DNA from 4 places in the Streptomyces sp. NPDC001339 genome. Region 1 is predicted to be linked to each of the others. Evidence: riboswitches for the same ligand, from Rfam matches in the RefSeq annotation. Region 1 holds a riboswitch; each other region holds the start of a gene.
The links. Region 1 has a riboswitch for cyclic di-AMP ahead of ACFY12_RS17865 (transglycosylase family protein). Riboswitches for the same ligand answer to the same signal wherever they lie in the genome.

Region 1 (7,569 bases):
CGTGGCGGTTCGCCACCGAGGAGCTGACGCTCGGCGGGCAGCGGATAGCCGAGGGCGACCCGGTCCTGGTGGTGCTGGCCGCCGCGGACCGCGATCCGTCGCGCTTCGCCGAACCGGATGTGCTCGATCTGACCCGGCGTGACAACCAGCACCTGGGGTACGGGCACGGCATCCACTACTGCCTGGGCGCACCGCTCGCCCGGCTCGAAGGGCAGACCGCGCTCGCGACCCTGCTGACCCGGCTCCCGGACGTCCGGCTTGCCGCGGATCCGGATGATTTGCGGTGGCGTGGCGGACTCATCATGCGCGGACTGCGGTCGCTGCCAGTGGAGTTCACACCCGAGCGCCCCTGACCGAGGGGGCGGTATCCGGAGCCGAGCCCCTGACCAGGGGCGGGTCGTATGCGGCAGAGAATGTGACGGGCCGTCAGGTGCGTGACCTGTGCGTGATCTTTACTACACCGGCTTGTGACTACCCGTGACCCCGGCTACTTTGCACCGATGACCGACAGGAGTTCGAAAGAGACTCGAACCGGTCGTTGAATAACTCAACCGCCGCGCGAAAGGCATCCGCATGCGTTCCGGGAATGGCCGACACCGTCGCCCCCGTCAAGCACCGGCCATCTTTGTCACGGCGGGAGTGACCGGCTCCGCCCTCGCACTGCCCCTGCTCTCCGCCGGCGGTGCGCACGCCGCCGACACCGCCACCTGGGACAAGGTCGCCCAGTGCGAGAGCGGCGGGGTGTGGAGCGCGGCCTCGGGCAACGGCTTCTATGGCGGGCTGCAACTCACCCAGGAGATGTGGGACGAGCATGGCGGCTCGGCCTACGCGTCCCGCCCCGACTACGCCAGCCGCGCCCAGCAGATCGCGGTGGCCGAGGCGATACTCGCGGCCCGGGGGCCGGACGCCTGGCCGAGCTGCGCGGTGAACGCGGGGCTGACCACGGGCGGCCGCGCGCCGCAGGTCGACCCCGGCGGCACCGGTACCCCGACGCCCGACCCTGCGGACGGTACCGGCTCCGACTCCGGTCGCGGCTCCCGTTCCGGTACCGGTTCCGGCTCCGGTTCTCGTTCTGACTCCGGCTCCGGCTCCACGGACGGTGCCGACCGCACGGACGGTGCCGGTGCCTCGGACGGTCGCTCGGGCGCCTCGGGGGAGTGGCGCGGGAACGGCGGGAACGGTGACGGCCCGGGCGGCGCGCCGTCCGATCGGCCGTCCGATCGGCCCTCCGATGTGACGCCTTCGCCGTCGCCCTCCTCTCCTGACGGCTCCGACGCCGGCTCCAGCTCCGGCGTCGGCTCCGATGATCAGTCCCCCTCCGGCGATGCGTCCCGGGGGCCGGACCGCACCCCCGGATCCTTTGATCCCGGTGCGCCGACCGACGACAGCGACGGCCGCGGTGCCGGTGGCGGTGACGGGAGCGGTGAGGAGGGCTCGCCCTCCGCCGACCCGTCCCGTAACAGCGACCCGTCCGGTTCGACCGATCCCTCCGGCTCGCCCGACCCCGCCGGCTCGACCGGCCCCTCGGACTCCATCGACCCGTCGGGCTCCACCGGACCCTCCGACTCTCCCGCTCCCTCCGACTCTCCCGGCTCGTCCGATGGCGGCGGCCGTACGGACGATGACGCGCCCGGTCGTGCGGACAGCTCCGGCGCGCCGCACCAGGGGCCCGCCAAGGGCAAGCACCGCGGCAATTCGGACGAGAGTGAAGGGGACGGCGGGCGCTCCTCCAGCGGCCGGCACGCCTCGCGCGGCGACCGCGACAGCCGCGACGACCGTGGTAGCCGCGGTGACAGCGGCGACGGCGCGCACCGCACGGGCGGCAGTACGGGCGGCGCTACGGGCCCGGCCTCCGGCGGCGACTACACCGTGCGCCCGGGTGACAGCCTGTCAGCCATCGCCCAGGCTCATCGGCTGCCCGGCGGCTGGCCCGAGCTCTACGAGCGCAACGAGGGCGTCATCGGCTCCGACGCGGATCTGATCCGCCCGGGCCAGCGGCTCGATCTCGGGCACCCCGGGGCGTAGTTCGCCGCCTTCGTCCGATATGGGGGCACGTTCACCCGTTGCGGAGAAAGTGAGACAAGGGTCTCGTTGCGTCCGGCGAACTGAGAGTCGCCCAGCCCCGTCGGACCCGCTCCTACCTGCGGAAATGTAACCCAGCCGTGATCAAAAGCGGTCAACTTGGTTCAGAAGATGGGGTTTGAACACCAAGGGGATTACTGCTTACGGTCATGACCGCTCGCCAAAGCGGGCCCTTCGATCACACGCCGAATCCTGCCGGTGGTCGGAGGCAGTTGACGCGTAAGCGCCGTAGGCAGGAGCGGGGGAACCAAGGTAAGTGCCGGCAAGGCCCGTGACAGCGGGTCAGTCGGCTTGGGGTGAAGCCCGGTGCGCCAGACGCACCGGCCGGGCCACTCACAGTCCGAACCCGACAGCTCACCTCGCAGGCGTCGGTGAGGAAACGAACGAACCATGCTGATCAACAAGGGCAAGCACCGTCGTCCCTCCAAGGCCGTCCGCGTCGCCACCCTCGCCGGTGTCGCCGGCGCCGCCGTCGCCGTCCCGCTGATGGGTGCCACCTCCGCCAACGCCGCCTCGGTCTCCACCTGGGAGAAGGTCGCCCAGTGCGAGTCCAGCGGCAACTGGTCGATCAACACCGGTAACGGCTACTACGGTGGCCTGCAGTTCTCCAACTCCAGCTGGGCCGCCGCCGGTGGTACCAAGTACGCGGCGCGCGCCGACCTGGCCACCAAGGAACAGCAGATAGCCGTCGCCGAGAAGCTCCTCGCCATGCAGGGCCCGGGTGCCTGGGGCTGCGCCGCTGCCGGTGGCCTGACCTCCGGTGGCCCGGCCGCCGACGTCGACACCGGCTCCTCCACGCAGACCAAGTCCGCGCCGAAGAGCGAGAAGAAGGTCGAGAAGAAGGCCGAGAAGGCCGCCCCCAAGGCCGAGAAGAAGGCCGAGGAGGCCGAGCCGGCCCCGAAGTCGTACGAGGCCCCGAAGAAGTCCGACGGCAAGGGCAACTACACCGTCAAGTCGGGTGACACCCTCGCGAAGATCGCCAAGGCGCACGGCACCAACTGGAAGGACCTCTACGAGGCCAACAAGTCGGTCGTCGGCGGCAACCCGAACCTGATCTTCCCGGGCCAGAAGCTCAGCGTCTGAGCCAAGCTCGGCGTCTGAGCCGAACCGCACCGGGACCCCGCGGGCCCGGGCGGCGGGCGCCCAGCCCCACCCGGCCCCCGCCCGGCCTCGCCCCCTGAGACAGCCCCGCTGCGGCGCGCCCTCCCCCGGCGTGCCGCGGCGGGGCTGCTCGCTCTCCGGGCATCTGCGCTGGCCCGCGACGGCGTCCGCGATACTCCGCAACGGCGTCCGCGATACGCCGCATCGGCATCCGCAGTACTCCGCGACGGCGTCCGTGGTACCGCGCAGCAGCATCTGCGGTATCCCATAACGGCATGTGTGGTATACGGCAAATTTCCCCGCTAGCGAACAATGCAGGGAAACATCCGTTGAACTGCGCATTTGGGCCTCTTTTCGTCCTGCGGGGCGGGCCGACGGCGAGCGCATGCGCCCGGGGCCGTTAGGCTCATGCTGCAGAACTCCAGACACACCATGAAGGAGACAACGTGCCGTCCATCGACGTCGTCGTAGCCCGCGAAATTCTCGACTCGCGAGGTAATCCCACGGTCGAGGTCGAGGTCGGCCTCGACGACGGCAGCACGGGCCGTGCCGCCGTGCCGTCCGGCGCCTCCACCGGCGCCTTCGAGGCCATCGAGCTCCGCGACGGCGACCCCAACCGCTACCTCGGCAAGGGCGTCGAGAAGGCCGTGCTGGCCGTCATCGAGCAGATCGGCCCGGAGCTCGTCGGCTACGACGCGACCGAGCAGCGGCTGATCGACCAGGCGATGTTCGACCTGGACGCCACCGACAACAAGGGCTCGCTCGGCGCCAACGCCATCCTGGGCGTCTCCCTCGCCGTGGCGCACGCCGCCTCCGAGGCCAGCGACCTGCCGCTGTTCCGCTACCTGGGCGGCCCGAACGCGCACATCCTGCCCGTGCCGATGATGAACATCCTCAACGGCGGGTCGCACGCGGACTCCAACGTGGACATCCAGGAGTTCATGATCGCCCCGATCGGCGCGGAGTCCTTCTCCGAGGCGCTGCGCTGGGGTGCCGAGGTCTACCACACCCTCAAGAAGGTCCTGAAGGAGCGCGGCCTGGCCACCGGTCTCGGTGACGAGGGCGGCTTCGCCCCGAACCTGGGCTCCAACCGCGAGGCCCTGGACCTGATCCTCGAGGCCATCAAGCAGGCCGGTTACGCCCCCGGCCAGGACATCGCCCTCGCCCTGGACGTCGCCGCCTCCGAGTTCTACAAGGACGGCAAGTACGTCTTCGAGGGCCAGGAGCGCTCCGCCGCCGAGATGACGGCGTACTACGAGGAGCTCGTCGCCGCGTACCCGCTGGTCTCCATCGAGGACCCGCTGTTCGAGGACGACTGGGCCGGCTGGAAGGTCATCACCGACCGTCTCGGCGCCAAGGTCCAGCTGGTCGGTGACGACCTGTTCGTCACCAACCCCGAGCGCCTCGCCCGCGGTATCGAGGAGGGCTCCGCCAACGCGCTGCTGGTGAAGGTCAACCAGATCGGCTCGCTGACCGAGACCCTGGACGCCGTCGAGATGGCCCAGCGCAACGGCTTCAAGTGCATGATGTCGCACCGTTCCGGTGAGACCGAGGACGTCACCATCGCCGACCTGGCCGTCGCCACCAACTGCGGCCAGATCAAGACCGGCGCCCCGGCCCGCTCCGAGCGCGTCGCCAAGTACAACCAGCTGCTGCGCATCGAGGAGATCCTCGACGACGCCGCGGTGTACGCCGGCCGCTCCGCCTTCCCGCGGTTCAAGGGCTGAGCCCGAGCCAGTCTGAGCACGTCCCCGGCAACGGTCCCGTACCGTTGCCGGGGACGTACCTGCTTCAGCAGTCCCGTGCTTCAGCAGTCCCGTGCTTCAGCAGTCCCGGCGGCAGCCAGTGGAGGGGAGACGACGTGCCCGCGGACCGGTTCTCGACCGCTACCCGACTCAAGGCGCTCGGCGAGCAGGCCGCCGCCCGCGTTTACCGGGCCCGCCCGCCCCGCCGCAACCGCCTCACCGGCCGCGCCGCGCTGCTCGCGCTGGTGATGTGCTCCCTGGTCGTCGCGCTCGCGTACCCGATAAGGCAGTACGTCTCCCAGCGGTCCGACATCACCGAGCAGCGCCGGAAGGCCCAGGACGCCGCGGCCGCGCTCGACCGGCTGCGGGAGCAGAAGGCCCGCTGGCAGGACCCCGCGTACGTACGCCAGCAGGCTCGCCGGCATCTGCACTATGTGATGCCGGGCGAGACCGGATATACCGTCCAGGACGGCTCCGGCGCCGGCACCGCCCCCAAGGGCCCGCAGGCGGCGCAGCGTCCCTGGTACGAGAATCTGTGGAGCGACGTCGACGCGGCCGACGGCCGGTAGGCCCACGTCCTACCAGGTCCGCCTCGTAACGCCGCTCCCCGCAGGTCCACCCACCTCACCGAAAGCGCACATGGAAACCCCTCCGCCCCAGACCGAGCCCACCGAGCCCACCGCCGCGGACATCGCCGCCTTCAAGGAGCAGCTCGGCCGCCCGCCGCGCGGACTGCGCACCATCGCGCACCGCTGCCCCTGCGGCCAGCCGGACGTCGTCGAGACGGCGCCGCGCCTCGAGGACGGCACGCCCTTCCCCACGCTCTACTACCTCACGTGCCCGCGCGCGTCCTCCGCGATCGGCACGCTGGAGGCCGACGGCGTGATGAAGGAGATGACCGAGCGGCTGGCGGCCGACCCGGAGCTGGCCGCCGCCTACCGCGCGGCCCATGAGGACTACATCCGGCGCCGGGACGCCATCGACGTGCTGCAGGGATTCCCCAGCGCGGGCGGGATGCCGGACCGGGTCAAGTGCCTGCATGTCCTGGTCGCGCACTCGCTGGCGGCCGGGCCGGGTGTGAATCCGCTCGGTGACGAGGCGATCGCGATGCTGCCGGAGTGGTGGCGGAAGGGGCCGTGTGTGGCGCCTTGTGCCGAGGGCGGGGAGTGCGGGACCGACGAGGGAGCGGCCGAGTGAAGCGCGTCGCCGCCGTCGACTGCGGTACGAACTCCATCCGCCTGCTGGTCGCCGACGTCGACCCTGCCACCGGTGAGCTGACCGAGCTCGACCGGCGGATGCAGATCGTACGGCTGGGCCAGGGCGTGGACGAGACCGGGCGGCTCGCGCCCGAGGCGCTGCGGCGCACCTTCGCCGCCTGCCGCGAGTACGCCGCCGTCATCAAGGAACTGGGCGCCGAGAAGGTCCGCTTCGTGGCCACCTCCGCGTCCCGCGATGCCGAGAACCGTGAGGAGTTCACGCGCGGCGTCCTCGACATCCTCGGCGTCGAGCCGGAGGTGATCTCCGGCGGCCAGGAGGCCGAGTTCTCCTTCACCGGCGCCACCAAGGAACTCGTCGGCGGCGATCTGGCGAAGCCCTACCTGGTGGTCGACATCGGCGGCGGCTCGACCGAGTTCGTCGTCGGCGACGCCCATGTGGTCGCGGCGCACTCCGTGGACATCGGCTGCGTCCGCCTGACCGAGCGCCACCTGGTCCAGGACGGCGAGGTCGTCGACCCCCCGGGCGAGGCGCAGATCCAGGCGATACGGGACGACATCGTCGAGGCCCTCGACCTGGTCACCCAGCTCGTGCCGATCACGGGGGCCCGTACGCTCGTCGGCCTGGCGGGCTCGGTCACCACGGTGGCGGCGATCGCGCTGGGGCTGGAGGAGTACGACTCCGCGGCGATCCACCACGCCCGTATCTCGTACGAGCAGGTCAGCGAGATCACCACGCGTCTGCTGCACTCGACGCACGCCGAGCGCGCCACCATCCCGGCCATACACCCGGGCCGCGTCGATGTGATCGCCTCGGGGGCGCTCATCCTGTCGACGATCATGGACTGGATCGGGGCGCGGGAGGTCGTCGTCAGCGAACACGACATTCTGGACGGCATCGCCTGGAGCTGCGCCCTCGACGGCTGAGGGCGCGGAATGGCCGGAGGACGGTCGGCAGGTGGCCGAAGAGCGGTCGGCGGAGGCACGGGACGGGCCTTGACGACTTCTTAACGGCCCCTGTCGGCAGGGCTTTTGAGCGGGCGGGATGCCCGTCCGAGCGCCCTTCGGGGGGCCGGCGCGGGCCCCGCGGAGCGGTCCGGAAAAAAGGTTCGTGAAATCCTTCACATGAAAAAGCCTCCTGTTGGGCGAACAATCTGATCGTCCGGCCCTCATTCGAAGGTCCTAGGCCCCCTCGACCCGGAGGTTGACCGGATTCCGGTCCGTCGACGGTGTGCCGCCGGAGGGCGTGGTTCGGCCGCCCGGGGAGCGACAAGGCCTGATCAAGGGGGGTTCGCAACGCCTCGCGGCACGGTGTGGTTCCACTCTGGGCTATGGCGTCCGTCACGAAGGCGGCGGAGTGTAGCAGATACCCCCCGCGTTCTTGTGAAGGGGCTCACGAGCGACCCCCCATCTGGGGGTGGATACTC
Region 2 (7,569 bases), on a different contig from region 1:
GGCAGCCGCCCGCCGCCTGGTCTGACCGCCGTATTGGTGTTCTGACCTGGGAGGACCGGGAGCCCGGCAGAGCCGGCCGGGAGCGGGCCGGGAGCCGGATGAGAGCCGGGTGAAAGCCGGACGAGAGAAGGGACGAGAGACAGACCGAGGAGGTGACGTTGGCCACGACGACGTAAAGAAGAGCAAAGACGGGCAACCAAGAGCCGCGCGGATGTCCTCTAAGGGCGCGGAGAGGCTCACTGCCGGAGGGCGGGGCCCGAACCACCCCCCACGTCCTTCGCATAGCTGTCCTGGAAGCGAGTTCCCGATGAGCCTGACGGGCACCCCTTTCTTCCTCACCGCGGTCGCCCTGCTGATCGTCGCCGTCGTCCTGCCGCTCGCGCTGTGGACCCGAATATCCGGGCCCGCTGTGGTGCGCGGCCTCGCCCGGCTGCTCATGCTGCTGTTCGCCCAGGTCACGGCCATCACCCTGGTCTTTGTCCTGGTCAACAACGCCAACAACCTCTACGACACGTGGGGTGATCTGCTCGGCACCAACAGCCATGTCGCGGCGGCCAAGGACCTCGGGCCGGACGGCATGGGCGGCAAGCAGGTCGAGGATGAGCCCAAACAGATCCAGCAGTTCCGGCCGGCGGATGACCCGCGGATGGGCCAGGGCGTGCAGATGACCGATCTCCAGGGCCGTATCTCGGGCGTGACGGGCGAGGTCTACGTCTGGGTTCCGCCCCAGTACAACGACCCCGCCTACAAGGACAAGAAGTTCCCGGTGGTCGAGCTGCTCCCCGGCTACCCCGGCTCGGCGAAGGCCTGGTTCGGGTCGCTGCACGTGACCGAGCAGCTCAAACCGCTGATGCAGCGCGGTCAGGTCAAGCCGTTCATTCTGGTGGCGCCTCGCACGAACATCATCAACGGTGCCGACACCGGGTGCGTCAACCTCCCGGGCAAGGTCAACGCCGACAGTTGGCTGACCGTCGACGTACGCAAGATGATCACTGACAACTTCCGCGTCGGCGACACCCCGGACTCCTGGGCCCTGGCCGGCTACTCGGCCGGTGCGCACTGTGCCAGCAAGCTCGTCCTCGCCCACCCGGACCGCTACCGCGCCGCGGTCGCCATGTCCGGCTACAACAACCCGGCCCTCGAACCGGACTCGCTCGCCGGCAAGGACCCCAAGCTGCGCGTCGAGTCCAACCCGCTGAACATCCTGAAGTCGGCCAACGCGGCCGGCAAGCCGCCTCGTACGGCGCTGTACGTGTCCGGCGCGGCGGCTGACGGCTACCAGGCCGGCATCGGCCTCCGCCAGATCGCCAAGCCGCCGACGTCGATCAACGTCCAGCTGATCCCGGCGAGCGCGGGCGGCCACACCACGGCGGTCTGGCGGCAGCAGATCCCCGAGATCTTCCGCTGGCTGGGGCATCAGCTCAAGCCGTGAGCGACGGGCCGGCCGTCCCGTAGGGGGCGTTCGAACGGATCCCTTAGGGGGCGCGAGCACCCCTTGCGGTCCTCAGCGAACCGGGGACGGGAGATATTCCCGCAGTAGGCGCCCCGCCCCCGCGAGGCGCGTCCGGCCCCTGCGAGACGCGTCCGGCTCTGTCAGGTGTGCCTGGCCCCGGGCGGTGCGTCCGGCTCCGCGAGGTCAGACCCCGCGAGGCGTGTCCGGCCCCGTGTGGTGCGTCGGAGCCCGCCGGTCGGGGCCGGTTACGCCGGGCGGGTGGCGCCGGCGAAGGGCATCTGGTCGATGGGGGCGATGCGTACCGGGGCGCCCGGGTGCGGGGCGTGGATCATCTTGCCGTCGCCGATGTAGAGGCCGACGTGGCTGACGCCGGAGTAGAAGAACACCAGGTCGCCCGGGGCGAGTTGGGAACGGTTGATGCGGGGTCCGGAGTTGATCTGGGTGTAGGTGGTGCGGGGGAGGGCGACACCGCTGGATTTCCAGGCGGCCTGGGTCAGTCCCGAGCAGTCGTACGCGGAGGGGCCGGTGGCGCCCCAGACGTACGGTTTGCCGAGCGCCGCATAGGCGAAGGAAACGGCCTGTGCGGCACGGGAGTTGGGGGCCTGTGTGACGGCCCCGGCCGCCGCGGTGGCCGTCGAGCCGGCGGGGATGCCGCCGAGGAGGCCGTCCCCGTGCCCCGTCCGCCGGTCCTCGTGGCCGGTGTCCGACGCGTCCTCGGCGGGGCCCTGGCTCGCCATCAGCCGCCGCTGCTCCGCGGTCAGCCGGCTCAGCAACTGCTCGGCGGCGTCCAGCTTCCGTACGACGGTGACCCGGTGTCTCTTCAGCCTGGTCTCGGCGGCCGCCAGCCGCCGCGTGGTGTCCTCGGCCTGCCGGCGGACCTGCCGTACGCTGCCGAGCCGACGCGCGTAACCGGCCACCGCGGCCGCCTGATGGCTGCCCGCCCGCTCCAGCACCGCGGCGCCGTCCAGATAGCGCTGCGGATCGGCGGAGAGCAGTAGTTGCACGGCCGGGGCGACGCCGCCGGAGCGGTAGCGGGATGCCGCCATGGCGCCCAGCTCGGCGCGGGCGGCGTTCAGTTTCCGGGACCGGCGGGCGGCCTCGTCCTGCAGTCTGCTCAGCTCCTCGCGTGCCGTGTCGGCGGCTTCCTTCGCGCCGTTGTAGTTCTGTGTGGCCACCTCTGCCTCCTGGTACAGCGCGTCGATCCGGTCCTTGACCTGGGCGGGAGTGGGCTGGGGAGCGGCCTGGCCGGTGCCGTCGAGCGCGGTGGCGGTGGCGGCGCCGGCGAGGGCCAGCGTGGCGGCCAGGCGGACGGCGCGCGAGCTGCGCGGGCCGAGGCCGAAGAGCGCGGCAAGCGGATGCTGCCTTGGCTTGCGGTGCGAGGCCACGGTGGCCGTCACTTCCTTCCCTTGCGGGCCGTGGATCCGGCGGCGGTCCGTCACGAGGGAGCGGACCGCCGCCGGATCTCCCGGCGGGGCGGCCGACGGACGCCGGTGCGGAGTCCGGCGATGGTGGTGAGCCGGCCGCCTGGAGGAGGACGCTAGACCGGGCTGTCGTGGGAATGAGCCCGCTTGCCCGGGATTGTTCGGTTTCGACCGCCGCCGACATGCGGCTGACCGCGGCGTCATGGCCGTACGGCCGGGACCGGTCTGCCGTGACCGAAGCGACGATTGTGCACGCCCTGCCGGAAGTGCCGTGCTATACGGCGGATACGATCCAGCACTATGGACGTAGTGATCAATGTCTTCGTCGCCCTGCACATCATCGGTATCGCCTCCCTGCTGGGCGGCTTTCTGACCCAGATGAAGGCGATGGGCGCGGGCACCGCGCGCTTTGTCCCAGCGATGCTGCACGGCGCGCTGACGATGCTGGTGACCGGCATCGTGCTGGTCGGCCTCCACCAGGCCCAGGACCACCACGTCAACAACATCAAGATCGGCGTGAAGATGGCCGTCCTGGTGGTGATCCTGGCGCTGGTCTACGTCAAGCGGGACGAGGAGAAGGTCGCCAAGCCGCTCTTCGGCGCGGTGGGCGCGCTCACGGTCGCCAACATCTTCATCGCTCTGCTCTGGACGTGATGTCTTCGCGCGCGGCTCAGGTGTCTTCGCGCGCAGCCCGGGCGGCTTCGCAGGCGGCCCGGGCGTCTTCGCGAAGGGCTCAGGCCGGGCGGACGTTCCCGTAGACCGGCATGTAGTAGATCGACTCCTCCCGGACGCTGGCGCCTGGCTTCGGCGCGTGGATCATCTTCCCGCCGCCTATGTACATGCCGACATGGCTGATGTCGTTGTAGAAGAAGACCAGGTCACCGGGCTGGAGGTCGTTGGTCGCCACCCGCTCGCCGACCTTGACCTGGTCCCAGGTCGTCCGCGGCAGCTCGACCCCGGCCGCCTTCCACGCCGCCTGGGTCAGGCCCGAGCAGTCGTAGGAGTTGGGGCCGGTCGCGCCCCAGACGTACGGCTTGCCCATCTGGGAGCGGGCGAAGGCAAGGGCCTTTTCGGCCTTGGTGGAGTACGCGTCCCCGGTGGAGCCGCCACCGCCGGTGCCGCCACCGGGCCGGCCGCCGTCCGTACCGCCACCGGACTGGTCGCCGGAGTGGCCGTCATCCGTCCTGCCGCCGTCCTGCTGCCGTTCGCGCTCCCGCTCCCGCTGCCGTTCGCGCTCCTGCTGGCGGCGCGCCTCCTCCTCGGCCTTGCGCTGGGCCTCCGCCTCCTTCCGGCGCTCCAGCTCCGCCAGCCGCGCCTTCTCCTGGGCCGTCAGCCGGGACAGCAGCTGCCGGGCCTCGGCCAGCTTCTGCTGGACGGACCGCTTGGACGCCTTGAGCGACTCCTGTGACGCCTGCAGCCGCTCCAGGCCGCGGGTGGCCTCGGCCCGCTGGCGCGCCGCCGCAGCCGCCTGCCCCTGGTAGTCGGCGACGGCCTGCTGCTGCCGGGTGGTCAGCCGCTCCATCAGGTGGGTGCGGTCGAAGAACTGCTGCGGGTCCTCGGCGAGCATCAGCCGCGCCGTCGGGTTCACGCCACCGCCGCGGTACTGCGCCGACGCGAAGGTGCCCAGTTCACGCCGCGCGTCGTTCATCTTCTGCGCGCGGTGGGCGGCGGCGTCGAGCAGGTCGTTGACGGTCTCCTGCTGGTGGTCGGCGCTCTCCTTCGCCGCGTTGTACTTCTGGGTGGCCACCTCGGCCTGGCGGTAGAGGCTGTCGACCTTCTGCTGGACCTCTTCGAGCTGTTCGGCCCCTTCGAGGGTGGGCCGGGGCGCGCTGGGTGCCGCCTGGGCGGACTGTGCGAGCAGGGTCACCGAGGCGAGCGCGGCGGTGGTGAGCCCGACGGCCGTACGGCGGCTTCCGGGCGAGGTGAGAACGCTGGTGCGAGGCTTGCGGTGGGACGCCACGACCGGCGGCTCCTTCCGTGTGCCGCCTACCGGGTTAGCTGAAGGGTTCGGGCTGACGGAAGGGCGGCCCTACGGTCCGGGCGTCCGCTGTGAGCGGCGGTCGCGGGATCGATTCACCCCGGTGGTGCGTGTGGGGCCCCGGCTCCGGCCGGGACCCGGGGTTCGGATCTTCCGGCGCGTCTGGACTCGGCGGAGGCGGCCCGTGCCGGTGCTGTCACCGACGGCGTGCGGGCTGCCCGAGCCAGGACGTTAGCCAACTGGTGTGGCTTCTGGGAAGGCTGGTGTTCGATATGCCCGAAACCTTTTCGTGACCTCAGTGACGACGGGCCACTACGGCCCACTACGGCCACTACGCCCACTACGACTGCTACGGCCACTACGGCCCACTACGGACGGCGTTCGCCGGTACACAGACCGGGTTCATCCGGCCCGCCGGCCACACTTGTCCACACTCCCCAGCGCGCTGTCAGTGCCGCGGCCTAGACTCGGTGGGCGATGAGCAGCCTCTTTGACGACAGCTTCCTGGCGGACCTCGCCCACAAGGGCGAGGACGAGCCCCCGCCGCCTCCCGAGGACGAGCACGAGCCGGCCTCGGAGGAGATCCCTGCCGACCTCTTCGGCGGGCAGTTCGACGTGCCCGCCTCGAGAGACGCGTACTACCGCGACGGCGCCGCCCGCCCGGCCATCGACCCCGCGGCGCTGCTCGAGGGGCTCAACGACCAGCAGAAGGCCGCCGTGGTGCACTCGGGCAGCCCGCTGCTGATCGTCGCCGGCGCCGGCTCCGGCAAGACCCGGGTGCTCACCCACCGCATCGCCCATCTCCTCGCCGAGCGCCATGTCCACCCCGGCCAGATCCTCGCGATCACGTTCACCAACAAGGCCGCCGGTGAGATGAAGGAGCGCGTCGAAGAGCTGGTCGGCCCGCGCGCCAACGCCATGTGGGTCTCGACGTTCCACAGCGCCTGCGTCCGCATCCTGCGCCGGGAGAGCAAGAAGCTGGGCTTCACGTCCTCCTTCTCGATCTACGACGCCGCGGACTCCAAGCGCCTGATGGCCCTGGTCTGCCGCGATCTGGATCTCGATCCCAAGCGCTTCCCGCCCAAGTCCTTCAGCGCGAAGATCTCCAACCTCAAGAACGAGCTCATCGACGAGGAGACCTTCGCCGGAACGGCCGCCGACGGTTTCGAGAAGACGCTGGCCGAGGCGTACGCGATGTACCAGGCGCGGCTGCGCGAGGCCAACGCCCTGGACTTCGACGACATCATCATGACGACGGTGCATCTGCTCCAGGCCTTCCCCGATGTCGCCGAGCACTACCGCCGCCGCTTCCGCCATGTCCTCGTCGACGAGTACCAGGACACCAACCACGCGCAGTACACGCTCGTACGCGAACTGGTCGGCCCGGGCACCGCCGACATCCCCGCCGCCGAGCTGTGCGTCGTCGGTGACGCCGACCAGTCGATCTACGCCTTCCGCGGCGCGACCATCCGCAACATCCTCCAGTTCGAGGAGGATTACCCCGAGGCGACGACGATCCTGCTGGAGCAGAACTACCGCTCCTCGCAGACGATCCTGTCCGCCGCCAACGCGGTCATCGAACGCAACGAGAACCGCCGGCCCAAGAACCTCTGGACGGACGCCGGCGCCGGCCCCAAGATCACCGGCTATGTCGCCGACACCGAGCACGACGAGGCCCAGTTCGTCGCCGACGAGATCGACCGGCTGACGGACGCAGGCGACGCCAAGGCCGGCGACGTCGCCGTCTTCTACCGCACCAACGCCCAGTCCCGGGTCTTCGAAGAGATCTTCATCCGGGTCGGGCTGCCCTACAAGGTCGTCGGCGGCGTGCGCTTCTACGAGCGCAAGGAGGTCCGCGACGTCCTCGCGTATCTGCGGGTGCTCGCCAACCCCGAGGACAGCGTCCCGCTGCGCCGCATCCTGAACGTCCCCAAGCGGGGCATCGGTGAACGCGCCGAGGCCATGATCGACGCGCTCTCCTCCCGCGAGAAGATCACCTTCCCGCAGGCGCTGAGCCGGGTCGACGAGGCGTACGGCATGGCCGCCCGGTCCGCCAACGCCGTCAAGCGCTTCAACGTCCTCATGGAGGAGCTGCGGACGGTCGTCGAGTCCGGCGCCGGACCCGCCACGATCCTGGAGGCCGTCCTGGAGCGTACGGGCTACCTCGCCGAGCTCCAGGCCTCCACCGACCCGCAGGACGAGACCCGGATCGAGAACCTTCAGGAACTCGCCGCCGTGGCCCTGGAGTTCGAGCAGGAGCGGGGCGAGGCTGCGACATCAGGGGATGCCGCCCCGGGGCCCGGCACTCTCGCCGAGTTCCTGGAGCAGGTCGCGCTGGTCGCCGACTCCGATCAGATCCCCGACGAGGACGAGGAAGGCGCGGGCGTCATCACGCTGATGACCCTGCACACCGCCAAGGGCCTGGAATTCCCGGTCGTCTTCCTGACCGGCATGGAGGACGGCGTCTTCCCGCATATGCGCGCACTGGGCCAGACCAAGGAACTGGAGGAGGAGCGCCGGCTGGCCTATGTCGGCATCACTCGCGCCCGTGAGCGGCTCTATGTCACCCGCTCGACGATGCGCAGCGCCTGGGGCCAGCCCTCGTACAACCCGCCCTCCCGGTTCCTCGAGGAGATCCCGGACGACTACGTGGAGTGGAAGCGTACGGGCCCGGCGACGCCTTCCGCCTCGATGGGCGGTCTGTCCTCGCGGGGCGG
Region 3 (7,569 bases), on a different contig from region 1:
GGACTTCTATGCCCATGTGGCCACGCGCGGTGATGTACTGGGAGCGGGCATAGGCTCCCTGCCTGCCGACTGGGAAGCGAAACTCGGGCCTGCCTACGTCGACAACACGTCGCAAGGTCTCATCGGCCGCGACTACGGACTCGTGGAACTCTCGTTCCAGGAGGACGAGGAAACGGGTACGTGGCCTTGTTTCGGCATCAGCCTGCAGATTCACCGTCTGCTGGGCGGCGGCATCGCCGTACCGCCGTCGATTGAGGAGGCTCACGGCACGTTCGCTCATCGCGTGAAGTTCGATGAGCTGAGCGCCGTGATCTCAAGCCAGGGATACTCCATCGAGCCGGACGATGACCCCTCGGGCACCGACGACATCCGGCGATATCGGGTGTCCGAGTCCGGCGCCAGGATTTTCGTCATCGCCGAAGTCGACCCCTACGGGCTCCGTGACGTCGATCCGGACGACCCCACCGAGGAACAGGTGGGGGACGTGTGGGCCATCAGTGTGTCCCCAGCCTGGTGGTCGGCTCGGAGGTAGCGGAAGTAAGTGAGTGAGTCGGGACTCGTCCTGACGGTGTGAAAACGGTACGGCGGGCGTTCTTGTGGGCGCCCGCCGTATCGCATTTTCCGGGTGCGGGTGCGGATACGGACGGGTGCGGGGACGGATGCGGACGGGGGCGGGGACGCGGACCTGTACGAAGCCGTGCCCTTTCGCGCGCCCAGCCGTGCCCTTGCCCTTCAGCACGTAGAGCCGTGCCCCATGCCACCACTGCCGTCCGGTCCCGTCCGCCCGCGCATGAGCCATGACCCCCGCCCGCGTAGGAGCCATGACCCCGCGTACGACCCATGCCCCGTGCCCCATGCCCCATCCGGACGTCATGCCCCATCCGGACGCCGAGGATTCGCCGGACGCCCTCGCAGCGGAAAGCCTTGGGACGGGCGTCGAGGCGGCCGACACGACGGTGCCCGTACGGACGGGTGGAGCGGGAAGAGACCGGTACGGATGCGGCAGGGCGACAGCCCCTCTACGGGCGACGACGGGGAGTGGGAGCCACGGGCCCGCCGTGCCCGGAGGCGGCTGCGGGGGCAGCACCTGGTGCGCTGGCTGCCCGTCGTTCTGCTCATCGGCGGCCTCGCCTTCGAGGAGGTGACGCCGCTCAGCTACACCGGCTCCCCCTTCTTCGCCGCGGCCCCGCTGGTCGCGGCGCCGCTCTTCTCGCTGGGTGCTACCGCCCTCACCGCGCTGGTCGCCGTCGCAGGCGAGATCTGGGTGGCCGCCTACCGCAGCCCCGCCTCGAACGTCCACGAGGCGGTGGCGGAGGCTGCGACGGTGTTCGTCGTGGCCCTGCTGGCGCTCGGCATCAACCGTGCGCTACGGAAGACCGAGGCCCATCTGGCGTCCGTACGGGACGTCGCGGAGGCCGCCCAGCGGGCCGTTCTGCCGGAGCCGCCGGAGCAGCTCGGCGGACGGCTCGCGGTCGCCGCCCGCTACGTGGGCGCGCGGGCGGACGCGCGGATCGGTGGCGACCTCTACGCCGTGCAGGACACCCCGCACGGCGTACGGCTGCTCGTCGGCGACGTACGCGGCAAGGGGCTGGAGGCGGTGGAGGCCGCGGTGGTCGTCATCGGTGCCTTCCGGGAGGCGGCCGAGCAGGAGGCCACGCTGGAGGCGGTGGCGGGCCGGCTGGAGCGGGCGCTGCGGCGGGAGGCCGAGCGGCGCGCGGGGATCGAGCTGGTCGAGGGGTTCGCCACGGCTGTCCTGGCGGAGGTCCCGGCCGTCGGGGAGCCCGTGCTGCGGATTCTCAATCGCGGCCATCCGGCGCCTCTGATGCTCACCCCGGACGGCGGGCTGCGCGAGCTGACGCCCTCGGCGCCGGCGCTGCCGCTGGGGATGGGCGAGGTGGCGAGCTGGCCGGACCGGGTGGACGAGACGTTCCTCCCGGCCGGTGCACTGCTGCTCTTCTTCACGGACGGCGTCACCGAAGCCCGCGATTCCCACGGCCGCTTCTACGACCCGTCGGCGCGGCTGCGGGGCCGCCACTTCGCCGGACCGGGCAGCCTCCTGGACACCCTCATCGAGGACGTGGCACGGCATACGGGCGGCGAGCAGGCGGACGATATGGCGCTGCTGGCGGTGCAGCGGCCCATGGGGGCGTAGTGAGGCGTGTGAGCTCCCGGTGTTGACGACGTGTCGACGACCGGCGTGTCGACGACGTGTTGATGACCGTGATCCGACGTCGCGCACGTCGTCACTCTAGGTGATGTCCGTGCGCCCCTCCGCATCACAATGGGCACCTGCATCGGATAACAACTGACGCACAATCGCCGAGAGATCGTTTAGCGCTCTGTGGTCAATTCGCCCTATTTGAGTGGGAATGGCGGGAAAGTTCCACGGTGCATCTCATAGGGAGTGGACAAGGATCCCGGGGGAGGCTTGGAAAATGGTCACGGCTTCTATTACTGTCCGATAACGCAGCGCGGTCGTCCCAGCCGCCGCAAGAGGCGGCACCGCGCGCCGACGCCGAATCTCGTACGCGCATTTCACGCACCTTCAACACCTCGAACGGCCCGAACGGTACGAACCGCGCGAGCTGCCCGAACCGCATGAACGGCATGAACTGCACAAGGGAACCGGGGAACCACCACCTTGGGGTGAATCGGACGCCTCAGCCAGAGGGTGCCCGTAGGAGACCTTCCTGCTCCGAACCCGTCAGCTAACCCGGTAGGCGAGAAGGAAGGAAAGGAGTCCGCCCCCGTGGCGTCCAGCAGGCCTGCCCCCGAGGCTCCGTTCGCATCCGCTCCTGCATCCGTATCCGCATCCCCGGCCCCCTTCCCCTCTGTATCTGCATCCGCATCTGCATCCGCAGCCCCCGCTGCTCCGGCCTCCCCGGATGAACTCGATGCCCGAGGCGCCTTCGACGGCCCCGGCTACGCGCGCGGCGGTGCGGACATCGCAGCGGGCCATGACGCCGACCGTGACGGTGAAGGTGACAGCGACGGCGGCAGTGACGGTGACGGCCCGTGGGAGGAGTGGAACCCCACCGAGGAGTCCGTCCGCGCCGTCCGTGGCAAGCACCGGGTGGTCAAGCAGCGCACCGGCGGGCTCGCCCGCGGCGGTACGGTCCTCGGTGTCGGCGTCATCGCGGCGGTCGGCGCGGGGGGTATGGCCACGGCGGAGGACCGCCCGCCGGTCCCGATCTCGATGCCCGACATCGGCGGGCTGGCTCACGAGATAGCCGACAGCCTGCCGGACGCCGAATCCCTCCCTGGCGTGGGCGACCTCATATCCGGCGCTGGTGCCGACGACGGCGCCAACTCCAGCGCCAACTCCGGCTCCGGCTCCGGCTCCGAGGCCAACTCCCCCTCGGCTTCAGGCCCACTCAGCGAGGCCATCGGCGCAGGCAGCGGCACCGGCGCCGGCGAGGCCCTGCGCAGCCGCATCCTCCAGCAGGCCGACGCGCAGCAGGACGCCGCCGAGGCGGAAGCTCGCGAAGCGGCCGAGAACGCCGCCGTCAAGCAGGCCGCGAAGGAAGCGGCCGAAGCCCAGAAGGCAGCCGAGAAGGCCGAGGCCGCCAAGAAAGCCGCGGAGCTGGAGGCCAAGCGTGAGGCTGAGGAGGAGGCCCGCCGTAAGGCGGAGGCCGAACGCCTCGCCCAGTTGGCGAAGAGCTTCACCGCCCCCGTCTCCTCGTACACCCTGACCGCCAGCTTCGGCCAGGCCGGCGACCGCTGGGCCGCGGACCACACCGGGCAGGACTTCGCCGCGCCGACCGGCACGCCCGTCAAGGCGGTTCACTCCGGCACCATCACCCAGGCCGGCTGGGCCGGTGCGTACGGCTACCGCATCGTGCTCACCCTCGACGACGGCACCGAGCTCTGGTTCTGCCATCTGTCCTCGATGGTGAAGACCTCCGGCAAGGTCACTACGGGCGACGTCATCGGCCGCGTCGGCGCGACGGGCAACGTCACCGGCCCACACCTCCACCTGGAGGTACGCCCCGGTGCCGGGGACCCGATAGACCCGGTGCCATGGCTTCGGGAGCACGGAATAGCCATCTGATCAACGTCACCATCTGATCAACGTCGCCATCCGGGCAACGTCACCATCTGGGCAACGGAGAACACGAGGCAACGAGAAACAAAAACAAACGGGGGGGGGAATAAACTCCCTCCCCTCAGCGCTCTCACGCCACATGACCGCGAAACTCAAAACTGTTGGTTCGCTCTCCGTCTCCCCGCTCTCCCTCGGCGGCAACGTCTTCGGCTGGACGGCCGACGAAGCCGAGTCCTTCGCCGTGCTCGACGCGTACACGGCCGCCGGCGGCAACTTCATCGACACCGCCGACGTCTACTCCGCCTGGGTCCCCGGCAACAAGGGCGGTGAGTCCGAGACCGTCATCGGCAACTGGCTGGCGTCCCGCGGTAATCGCTCCGACGTCGTCATCGCCACCAAGGTCGGCGCACACCCCGACCTCAAGGGCCTGACCGCCGCCACGATCAAGACCGCGGTCGACCAGTCCCTCGCTCGCCTCCGTACGGACTACATCGACCTCTACTACACCCACTTCGACGATGAGTCGCTCGAGGTCGGGGAGTTCCTCACCGCTCTCGACGACCTCGTCAAGGCCGGCAAGGTCCGCGAGATCGGCGCGTCCAACATCTCAGCGGCCCGCCTTGCGGAATCCCTGGCCTTCTCCACTCGCGAGGGCCTGGCCCGTTACGTCGCCCTGCAGCCCCATTACAACCTCGTCTCCCGTGACACCTACGAGGGCGAACTGGCTGCCGTGGCCGCCCGCGAGGGCGTCGCCGCGGTCCCCTACTACGCTCTCGCCTCCGGCTTCCTCACCGGCAAGTACCGCCCGGGCACCGCCATCGACAGCGCCCGCTCCGAGAAGGCCGCACAGTATCTGGCCACCGATCGCGGCCTCCGCGTCCTTGAGGCCCTCGATACCGTCGCCGCCGCCCACGGAGCCGAGCCGGCCACCGTGGCCCTCGCCTGGCTCGCCGCCCAGCCGACTGTCGCCGCCCCCATCGCCAGCGCCCGCACGGTCTCCCAGCTCCCACCCCTCCTGGCCGCCGCCGACCTGACCCTCACCGAGCCCGAACTCACCCTCCTCAACGACGCCTCGGCCTGAATGACGGTGCACGGACGCGGCAGGCGCTCGCCGCCCCGCCCGTGCACCGGCCAGCCTCAACCCCGACGGTCGACCACCGCCCACGACGCCAGCGCGACCCCACCCGCCACTGCGAACACCGAAGGCCAGGCCCCAATCTTCTTGGCCAGCACATGTGACCCCGCGAACGCCGCCACGTAGGCGCCACTCAACGCCACCGCAGCCGTCGGCCCGGCCTTCTCCTGCCACTCCTTGGCCGCCACAGCCCCCGCCGCCGCCAGCGCCACCCCACCCAGGGGCCGCTTCTTCGTCCAACGGGCCAGGCCGTAACCACCTACAAGCCCACTCGCCGCCACTACTGCCGCCGGAACACGCGCCATCGCCATAACCTTCCACGTCAGAGCCAACTTCCCTGAGCCTACGCCGGGCCTTGCAGCGGACCGGGGAGGCCCGGAGAGCCAGAGAAAGCAGCAAGCAGGGCAATGATCGTGTGGCCCGGCGGAACCATGGAGGACCGCGATCATGGCTCGATTCCGCCGTCTGCTCGTCTCATCGTCTTCAACAGCAGCCACAAGTGATCGAATCCCGTAACTTTTGGTGCATGGGTATACGTGATCTGCTCCTCGATGTGGCCAACAGGTTCGACACCACGCTCACCACTACGAGCGGGAACCCAGGCCAAGAAGTGCTGAAGGCAGCGGGCGACCGCCTCGCGACGGCCCTGCCCTACGGCATGAAGGCGAGAGGCCACGGCGGAAAAGGCGGAGCCGCGGCAACACCATGGATTCAGATCTATGAATCGACTACGGGAGGGAGCGGAACTGACGGGCTCTACCTCGCTTATATCTTCGCGGCGGATCTCAAGTCAGTCGCTCTGACGCTTCAGCAGGGCGTAACGGTGTTCAGCAACCAACTGGAGACGACCGGCAAGAAGCTCCGCACTCACTTGACCGTAAGGGCACAGTCCTTGCTGGCTGAGCTTCCTCGCGAACTCGTCGCTGACTGGTCCGATCAGCCGGAGTTCAAACACACCGGGTGGCGGGCACGGGCGTACGAGGCCAGTAGCGTAGCCGCTCGCTGCTATGAGATCGATCAACTTCCTGCTGAGGAAGACCTCTGTGCAGACCTCGGCAACATGGCCACGATCCTCAAGGCGACACTCGCTGTTGAGCCGCACATTGAGGTCATGAACGAGCCTGAGGGACCCATCGTTGAGTACCGCACCAGCGGACATGTCACCTACGAGGGCCTGGAGGGATTTCAGCCCAAAACGAGCGATGACTATTACGTGCAGCTTGCGGCGGCCGAGCAACGCAGGACGCGGGCACACGAGGGGCTCATTCGGCGTTTTGGGCCCTACATCCTGAGGCGGGGGTTTACGCCGATTACACATCGTGTGCATCCTCGGGACCTGGTGCTCCAGGCGAATGGCGACGAATGGCTGGTGGAAGCCAAAGCGGTGAAGAAGGGCAACCCCACGCAGGCAGTGCGCGAGGCCGTAGGGCAGCTGCTGGAGTATCGCTATTTCTGGTACGCGCTGAGGGGAGAGCCCAAGCCGCACCTCCTGGGACTATTCTCCGAGGATATTGGCGTCTACACCAACTACCTTGAGGAACATGGCATCGGGGCCATCTGGCGCACACCTGATGGATGGGCGGGCTCTTCCACAGCGATCTCGTGGGGTATGGCTGACGTGGTCTCACAGTCTCTGACTTGAGCCATGCGCTTCGGGAGGTTGTGCGCCTGATTTCCGCCGGCCATACTCCCCGTAAGCTTCCACAACTATCTGCAAACGCCTGCGCGGCTGGCGCGTTCCGCTATGCCTCGATGTCGTATTCCAGCACGTATGCGGACGAGTCCAGGATCATCTCGTTGACTTCCACAGGGCGGCCGCCATCCGTGAAAGCGGTGCGGAAGATGATGATCACGGGTGTGCCCATGGTGAGGCTGAGTCGGTTTTCCTCATCCCGAGACGGCATCCGGCAGCGGATCTCTTCCGGGAAGTGCACGGGCTCGTGGCCCAGTTCAGCCAGGCGCGCGTAGGTGCCGCCAGGCCCGGTGTCCTCTTGGATAATCAGGGAGCCAGCCACCAGGTCAGTGGGAAGGAAACTCGTGGCCAGCAGTATCGGCTTGCCTTCGAGGATGAAGCGGCGCGAACAAAGACACCCGCGCCACGCCCCGTGCCCGTAGGGCAGCCGGGGCTGTTGCGTGGCGAGGCTCGGCCCTGGTCCGCCCGTACGTGCTCACGCCCGAAGAACTGCACCAGCGACGGTTGCGGCGCGGGCGGCGACGGTCATTGTGGCTGGCTGTGCACGGAATCGATGCGGGGCCGCGCTGGATTCACGGCGTGGAGGTGGTGAGCTGATGGCCCGCATGTGCCGCCCCGTTCGCCTGGGGGGAACTGGTCCCGGAGCCAAAGCCGGTTGCCGGGTGCGATGTGTGCGCCGCACTGGCACAACAGCGC
Region 4 (7,569 bases), on a different contig from region 1:
GCGGTCGCCCAGGCCCGGCTGCGCCCCGACAACCGCGCGGTGCTGGTCTACGAACCCGCAGAAGGCACGGCATCCGCCGAACCCACCGGCGCCACCGACGCCGCCGACACCGAGGAAGGGGAGGCGGACCAGTGAGCGACGCCACCACCCGCGCAGATTCTCCCGAGAGCACCATGGACTTCCACCCGCAGCCGCACGGCGGCGCGCCCAAGCCGTGGGCCTTCCCGGCCCCCGACCGCGGCCAACTGGCCAACGGCCTCACCCTCCTGACCAGCCACCGGCCCGGCCAGCAGGTCTTCGCCGTCGAGATCAACCTGGTGGCTCCGCTGGACGCCGAGCCCGAGGGCCTGGACGGCGTCGCCACGATCATGGCGCGCGCCCTGTCCGAGGGCACCGACAAGCACTCCGCCGAGGAGTTCGCCGCCGAGCTGGAGCGCTGCGGCGCCACGCTGGACGCGCACGCCGACCACCCCGGCCTGCGGGTCTCGCTGGAGGTCCCGGCCTCCCGGCTGCCGCGCGCGCTCGGGCTCCTCGCCGACGCGCTGCGGGCCCCCGCGTTCCCGGAGAGCGAGATCGAGCGGCTGGTACGCAACCGTCTCGACGAGATCCCGCACGAGCTCGCCAACCCGGCCCGGCGTGCCGCGATGGCCCTGTCCAAGGAGCTGTTCCCGGCCACCGCCCGGATGTCCCGGCCCCGCCAGGGCACCGAGGAGACCGTCGCCCGCATCGACGCCGCCGCCGTCCGCGCGTTCTACGACGCCCACGTCCGGCCCGCCACGGCCACCGCGGTCGTCGTCGGCGACTTCACCGGCGTCGACCTGGACGCGGCGCTCGCCGAGACTCTGGGCGCCTGGAGCGGCCCGGCGGCCGAGCCGCTGAAGGCCGCGCCGGTCGTCGCCGACGACACCGGCCGGGTGGTGATCGTGGACCGCCCCGGGGCCGTCCAGACCCAGCTGCTCATCGGCCGTATCGGCGCCGACCGGCACGACCGGGTGTGGCCCGCGCAGGTCCTCGGCACGTACTGCCTGGGCGGCACCCTCACCTCCCGTCTGGACCGCGTGCTGCGCGAGGAGAAGGGCTACACCTACGGTGTGCGCTCCTTCAGCCAGGTGCTGCGCTCCACCGCCCCCACGTCCCCCGAGGGAGCCACCGGCGCCGCACTGCTCGCCATCAGCGGCTCGGTGGACACCGAATCCACCGTTCCGGCGCTGGAGGACCTGTTCCAGGTGCTGCGGACCCTCGCGGCGGAGGGGCTGACGGACGACGAGCGCGATGTCGCCGTGCGGAACCTCGTCGGCGTCGCCCCGCTGAAGTACGAGACCGCGGCGGCCGTCGCGGGCACCCTCGCCGACCAGGTCGAGCAGCAGCTCCCGGACGATTTCCAGGCGCAGTTGTACGTCCGGCTCGCGGAGACCGGCACGGTCGAGGCGACCGCGGCGGTGGTCAGCGCCTTCCCGGTGGACCGCCTGGTGACGGTCCTGGTGGGGGACGCGGCGCAGATCGCCGAGCCGGTGAAGGCGCTGGGTCTCGGTGAGGTGACGGTCGTCAGCGGCTAGGCCCTCCCGCCCCGGCCCCCGGTGGGCCGGCTGACTCCCCGTCGCCTGATGGTGGCTCAGTCGACGATGCGGCTCCCGTGGTGCCCAGCGCCACGGGAGCCGTCGTATGTCCGGTTTGGTAGGGCTGGTTGTACTGGTTCTTGTGGCATCCCGCACAAAAGACAGGTTCCGCTTGGCGGAGGAAAGTGGCCCCGATTACCGTCTGTCCGGCTGTTCGTCACACCACCGCCACACCAGTGGCAGCGGACAGCGATCGCCGAGTCCCCGTACGGCGCGAGCCAGGGGAGCCGGGGACCCACATGTCCCCTGGGGTGAATCGGACTCCTCCCCGGAGGAGCCCGTAGGAGACCTTCCTGCTCCGAACCCGTCAGCTAACCCGGTAGGCGAGAGGGAAGGAAAGGACAAGCCAGCACATGGCGTTCACCCGTGCCACCGGGAAGCACCGCGGTCCGAGCCGTACCGCTCGTAAGACCCGTAACCTCGCCGGCATAGCCACCCTCGCGGCCTCCGGTGTGGTCGCCTCCGTGGCCTCGCCGGCGCTGGCCGCCACGGACGAGGCGCACGGCCATGACACCGGCCTCCAGCAGGCCGTCGTCCTGGGTGACGAGCTCGCCAGCCGCATCGAGGCGCAGGCCGACGACCAGCAGGCCGCCGCCGAGCTGGCCGCCCTGGAGGCGAAGGCCGAGGCCGTGGCCAAGCAGCGGGCCGAGGAAGCCAAGCGGCACGCCGAGGAGGCCCGGAAGAAGGCCGAGGAGGAGCGCGAGGCCAAGGAGCGCGCCGCCCGCGACGCCGAGCGCAAGCGCCTCAACAGCTTCGTCGCCCCGATAGCCGGCTCGTACGTCTCGACCAGCTACAAGGCCTCCAGCGGCCTGTGGTCCTCCGGCAGCCACACCGGCGTCGACTTCCACGCCGGCTCCGGGACCTCGGTCCACGCCGTCGGCATGGGCACCGTCGTCGAGGCCGGCTGGGGCGGCGCGTACGGAAACAACATCGTGATCAAGATGAACGACGGTACGTACACCCAGTACGGCCACCTCTCGTCGATCGGCGTCTCGGTCGGCCAGCAGGTGACCCCCGGCCAGGAGATCGGCCTCTCCGGCGCCACCGGCAACGTCACCGGCCCGCATCTGCACTTCGAGGCCCGCACCACCGCCGAGTACGGCTCGGACATCGACCCGGTCTCGTACCTGCGGTCGCACGGCGTGGACGTCTGAGCGGCTTCCGCCGCCTCACCTCCGGCCCACCGCGGCGCCTTGGAACGCGGTCCATAACCAGGGCGCCCGGCCTTCCACCGTCCACGCCCGGGTATTGGCCAAAAAATATCCCTGAATAGCAGGAGTCCGTCGGAAAAGCCGCCCCCGTCGAATAGAGTCGCGGAAAAGTCGCCGACCGGCGGCGTTTCCCGGGGATTACGGCGGAGGCACGGACGATGCGAGGCCATATTTCCGCGCATGCGGTGTGCACGGCGATTCGCGAGGACATCGTCTCCGGCGCACTGGCGCCGGGGAGTCGGCTGATCGAGGAGATCCTGGCGGCGCGCTACGGCGTCTCCAGGGTGCCGGTCCGCGAAGCGCTGCGCACCCTGCAGTCGGAGGGCTTTGTCACCACCCGCCACCACGCGGGCGCCTGCGTCGCCGCGCTCAGCGAGCAGGAGGCCGCGGACCTTCTCGACATCCGCGCGCTGCTGGAGCCGCTGGGCGCCGCCCGCGCCGCCGTCCGCCGCACCCCGGCCCACCTGAAGGTGTTGCGCGGCCTGGTCCGGCTCGGCCGTGCCCGGGCCCGTCACGGCAACCCCGCGGACCTGCGCCAACTGGATGGCTGGTTCCACGAGACGCTCGCCCAGGCGGCCGGCAGTCCCAGCCTGACCGCGCTGCTCACCCAGCTGCGGCGCAAGATCGAGTGGATGTACGCGGTCGACCTGCCGGACCGGTCCGGTGAGTCGTGGGACGAACACGGCGCGGTACTGGAAGCGGTGGCCCGGGGCGACGCGGAACGGGCCCGTGCCCTGATGGCCGCGCACATCGAGCGCTCTCTTCCGGTGTACCGGCTACGGCACCCCGTCACGGCCGAGGTGAGGGATCCGAAACGGCCCGTCAACACGGCGCGTGCCCGTTCTTAACAAGCACGCCGTATACAAAGAGGCGCCGGAATGAGGAGAGGCGCTGGAATGGGATTCGCGCGCCCATTTGTCCGGACGCGGTTTGTGCTCGGCGCGCTGTCGCGCAATGACCCACCGGGGAATTCTCTGCCGAGGAATGCCCAGCTGCCGAGGAATGCCTCGCTGAGGAATGCATTGCCGGGGAATGCAAGAACGGCCCCGTCGCGGCGACCGTTTTCCGGTCACCGCGACGGGGCCGCCGCAGGTCGTACGGGCCGCTGCTGGACCCGCTGGGACTCAGACGGTCTCGGGGAGCTCCTCGAGACCCTCGGCCACCAGCTTCGCCAGGCGGTCGAGCGCTGCCTCGGCACCCTCGGCGTCCGAGGCCAGCACGATCTCCTCGCCGCCCTGGGCGCCCAGGCCCAGGACCGCCAGCATGGAGGCCGCGTTGACCGGGTTGCCGTCCGCCTTGGCGATCGTCATCGGGACGCCGGAGGCGGTGGCCGCACGGACGAAGATCGACGCGGGGCGGGCGTGCAGCCCCTCGGTCCAACCGACAGTGACGCGGCGCTCAGCCATGGTGTTGCCCTTCAAAGTCGTGACAGTTGTCTAGACCATTCTCGCACGCTGCCGGAAGTGCTCCAACGGCCGTCCTGGTGACCCCCGAGGGTACGGGGACAGGACGTGGACAAGGCCTGTTGTCGGTGCCCGGCCGTACTCTGTCCGCATGCAGAACCCGCCCGAGCACGCGTACCCGTCGCACTGGGAAGCCGACGTGGTGCTGCGCGACGGCGGCACGGCACGGATCCGGCCCATCACCCCCGCCGACGCCGAACGGCTGGTCTCGTTCTACGAACAGGTCTCGGACGAGTCGAAGTACTACCGCTTCTTCGCGCCCTACCCCCGCCTCTCCGACCGCGATGTGCGCCGCTTCACCCATCACGACTACATCGACCGGGTCGGGCTCGCCGCCACCGTCGGCGGTGAGTTCATCGCCACCGTCCGCTACGACCGGATCAACGACCAGGGGCTGCCCGCCAAGAGCCCCGACGACGACCAGGCCGAGGTCGCCTTCCTCGTCCAGGACGCCCACCAGGGCCGCGGGGTCGCCTCCGCCCTCCTGGAGCACATCGCGGCCGTCGCCCGTGAGCGCGGTATCCGCAGGTTCGCCGCCGAGGTGCTGCCCGCGAACTCCAAAATGATCAAGGTGTTCACGGACGCCGGCTACACCCAGCAGCGCACCTTCGAGGACGGCGTGGTCCGCCTGGAGTTCGACCTGGAGCCCACCGAGCAGTCCGTGGCCGTGATGCGCGGCCGCGAGCAGCGCGCCGAGGCGCGCTCCGTACAGCGGTTGCTCGCCCCTGGCTCGGTCGCCGTCATCGGGACCGGCCGCGCCCCCGGCGGCATCGGCCGCACCGTCCTGCGCAACATCCTCAGCTGCGGCTTCACGGGCCGGGTGCACGCCGTCAACCACGCCTTCCCCGAAGACCTGCGGCGACTGGACCCGGAGGGAGTGCCGGCCGCGCGGACCCTGCGGGACATCCCCGATCCGGTCGATCTCGCGGTCATCGCCGTCCCGGCGGACCGTGTCCCCGACGTGGTCCGCGACTGCGGCGAACATGGCGTCCAGGGCGTACTGATCCTCTCCTCCGGTTACGCCGAGGCGGGTCCGGAGGGCCGTGAGCGGCAGCGTGCCCTGCTCCGCCAGGCCCGCTCGTACGGCATGCGGCTCATCGGGCCGAACGCCTTCGGCCTGATCAACACCGCCGCCGGCGTCCGGATGAACGCCTCCCTCGCCCCTCAGCTGCCGGGTGCCGGCCACATCGGCCTGTTCACCCAGTCCGGCGCCATCGGCATCGCCCTGCTCAGCGGACTCCATGAGCGCGGCCCCGGCGACGGCGGCATCGCCGGTATCTCGTCCTTCGTCTCGGCCGGCAACCGCGCCGACGTCTCCGGCAACGACCTGCTCCAGTACTGGTACGACGACCCCGACACCGACGTCGTGATCCTCTACCTGGAGTCCATCGGCAACCCGCGCAAGTTCGCCCGGCTCGCCCGGCGCACCGCCGCCGTCAAGCCGGTCGTGGTCGCCAAGGGGGCCCGGCACAGCGGTACGGCGCCGCCCGGGCACACCGTGCCCACGGTCCAGGTCCCGGACAGCACGGTCGCCGCCCTGATGCGCCAGGCCGGTGTGATCCGCGTCGACACGGTCACCGAACTGGTCGACGCCGGGCTGCTGCTGGCCTCCCAGCCGTTGCCCGCCGGTCCGCGCATCGCGATCCTCGGCAATTCCGAGGCGCTGGCACTGCTCGCCTACGACGCCTGCCTGACCGAGCGGCTGCGGCCGCTGCACCCCCGCGTACTGGACTCCGCGGCGCGGCCGGACGACTTCCGCACCGCGCTCGCCGAGACGCTGGGCGGCGACGGCTGCGATGCCGTGATCGTCACGGCGATCCCGTGGGTGGGGGAGCAGGACGGGCCCACCCCGCCCGGCGGCGAGGGTGCCGCGCTCGCCGCCGCCCTGCGCGCCGTGGCCGCATCCCATCCGCACAAACCGGTCACGGTCGTCCACCTGGCGATGGACGACCTCGCCACGACCCTGGCGGCCCCGGTCCCCGCGTCCCCCGGGGGGACGAGCACCCCCGAGCCGCCCGCCGCCCGGCCCGCGGAATCCCCGTCGAACCAACCGAACCCGTCGAACCAACCGAACCAACCGAATCCGTCGAACCAACCGAACCCGCCGAATCCATCGAACCCGTCGAACCCACCGGAACCGCAGTATCCGCATCCGCGGCATTCGCGGGGGGCGGCCTCCGTACGCCCCCCGATACCGCCGGGTCCGCCTCCGGCCACCATGGCGACGCCCCCGGCCCACGACGCCGAGGCCGCCGCAGCACCGCCCCGGCGGCGGAGCGCTCCCCTCCGCATCCCCGCGTACCCCGCCGCCGAGCGCGCCGTACGCGCCCTCGCCGAGGCCGTCCGGTACGCGGCCTGGCGCCGGGACGCGGCCGAGCCGGGCCGGGTGCCCGAGTACGACGACATCCAGGAGGCGGCGGCCGGCGCGGACATCGAACGCCTCCTCGGCCGGCTCGCTCCCGGCGTACCCAACGGCCGCTCGGTGGCCGTGCCCCCCGAGGACGCCGCCGCCCTGCTCGCCCGCTACGGCATCCACACCCACCCCGTCCTCCCGGCCCCCGATCCGGACAGCGCCGTGCGCGCCGCGGCCCGCCTGGGCTACCCGGTGGCCCTGAAGACCACCGCCCCCCATCTGCGGCACCGCGCCGACCTCGGCGGGGTCCGCCTGGACATCGCCGGTGAGGACGAACTCCGCCGGGTGTACGCGGAGTTGACGGACTTCCTCGGCTCGCCGGAGGAGCTGCGTCCGGTCGTCCAGTCGATGGTGCCGCGCGGCGTCGACACGGTCATCCGCGCCGCCATCGACCCGGCCGTCGGCGCCGTGCTCTCCTTCGGCCTGGCCGGTGCCCCCTCCCAACTGCTCGGCGATGTCGATCACCGCCTCATCCCCGCCACGGACCGCGAGGTCGCCGAGCAGATCCGCGCGATCCGCGCGGCCCCGCTGCTCTTCGGCTGGCGCGGGTCCCAGCCGGTCGACACCGCCACGCTGGCCGAGCTGCTGCTACGGGTCTCCCGCCTGGTCGACGACCATCCCGAGGTCGTCGCCGTGGATCTCGAACCGGTCGTCGTCGCGCCGCAGGGGGTCTCCGTCCTGGGCGCCGCCGTCCGGCTCGCTCCCGCGCCCGTCACCACCGACCTGGGCCCCCGCCGCCTGCCCGCCTATTAGGCCCCGCCGATGAGGCCCGCCCGTGAGGCCCGCCCATGAGGCCCTGCCCACAGGCGGGCCAGCGCCCATCGAGGCCGGCCCGTCCCACGGGGCTCGTGCCTCCCGCCAGGCCC

Region 2: it holds a riboswitch for cyclic di-AMP, as region 1 does, so the genes downstream of both, ACFY12_RS04810 (NlpC/P60 family protein) here and ACFY12_RS17865 (transglycosylase family protein) in region 1, are expected to answer to the same signal.
Region 3: it holds a riboswitch for cyclic di-AMP, as region 1 does, so the genes downstream of both, ACFY12_RS12295 (M23 family metallopeptidase) here and ACFY12_RS17865 (transglycosylase family protein) in region 1, are expected to answer to the same signal.
Region 4: it holds a riboswitch for cyclic di-AMP, as region 1 does, so the genes downstream of both, ACFY12_RS32785 (M23 family metallopeptidase) here and ACFY12_RS17865 (transglycosylase family protein) in region 1, are expected to answer to the same signal.

What each region holds. Positions count from the first base shown of each region.
Region 1 is NZ_JBIAWT010000005.1:547,862-555,430, forward strand. It holds gene ACFY12_RS17855 (cytochrome P450) at 1-353, shown strand, start outside; gene ACFY12_RS17860 (transglycosylase family protein) at 640-2,025, shown strand; cyclic di-AMP (ydaO/yuaA leader) riboswitch at 2,256-2,465, shown strand; gene ACFY12_RS17865 (transglycosylase family protein) at 2,473-3,165, shown strand; gene eno (phosphopyruvate hydratase) at 3,630-4,910, shown strand; gene ACFY12_RS17875 (septum formation initiator family protein) at 5,045-5,497, shown strand; gene ACFY12_RS17880 (DUF501 domain-containing protein) at 5,568-6,125, shown strand; gene ACFY12_RS17885 (exopolyphosphatase) at 6,122-7,069, shown strand.
Region 2 is NZ_JBIAWT010000001.1:1,123,884-1,131,452, reverse strand. It holds gene ACFY12_RS04830 (LuxR C-terminal-related transcriptional regulator) at 1-25, shown strand, start outside; gene ACFY12_RS04825 (alpha/beta hydrolase) at 308-1,432, shown strand; gene ACFY12_RS04820 (NlpC/P60 family protein) at 1,699-2,850, opposite strand; gene ACFY12_RS04815 (hypothetical protein) at 3,175-3,528, shown strand; gene ACFY12_RS04810 (NlpC/P60 family protein) at 3,608-4,834, opposite strand; cyclic di-AMP (ydaO/yuaA leader) riboswitch at 4,843-5,005, opposite strand; gene pcrA (DNA helicase PcrA) at 5,570-7,569, shown strand, end outside.
Region 3 is NZ_JBIAWT010000004.1:21,820-29,388, reverse strand. It holds gene ACFY12_RS12305 (hypothetical protein) at 1-532, shown strand, start outside; gene ACFY12_RS12300 (PP2C family protein-serine/threonine phosphatase) at 998-2,152, shown strand; cyclic di-AMP (ydaO/yuaA leader) riboswitch at 2,594-2,738, shown strand; gene ACFY12_RS12295 (M23 family metallopeptidase) at 2,750-4,051, shown strand; gene ACFY12_RS12290 (aldo/keto reductase) at 4,185-5,126, shown strand; gene ACFY12_RS12285 (hypothetical protein) at 5,183-5,485, opposite strand; gene ACFY12_RS12280 (MrcB family domain-containing protein) at 5,707-6,822, shown strand; partial or broken gene ACFY12_RS12275 (UTRA domain-containing protein) at 6,923-7,270, opposite strand.
Region 4 is NZ_JBIAWT010000016.1:117,525-125,093, forward strand. It holds gene ACFY12_RS32775 (M16 family metallopeptidase) at 1-135, shown strand, start outside; gene ACFY12_RS32780 (M16 family metallopeptidase) at 174-1,556, shown strand; cyclic di-AMP (ydaO/yuaA leader) riboswitch at 1,801-1,957, shown strand; gene ACFY12_RS32785 (M23 family metallopeptidase) at 1,970-2,770, shown strand; gene ACFY12_RS32790 (GntR family transcriptional regulator) at 2,986-3,675, shown strand; gene ACFY12_RS32795 (HPr family phosphocarrier protein) at 3,952-4,233, opposite strand; gene ACFY12_RS32800 (GNAT family N-acetyltransferase) at 4,382-7,456, shown strand.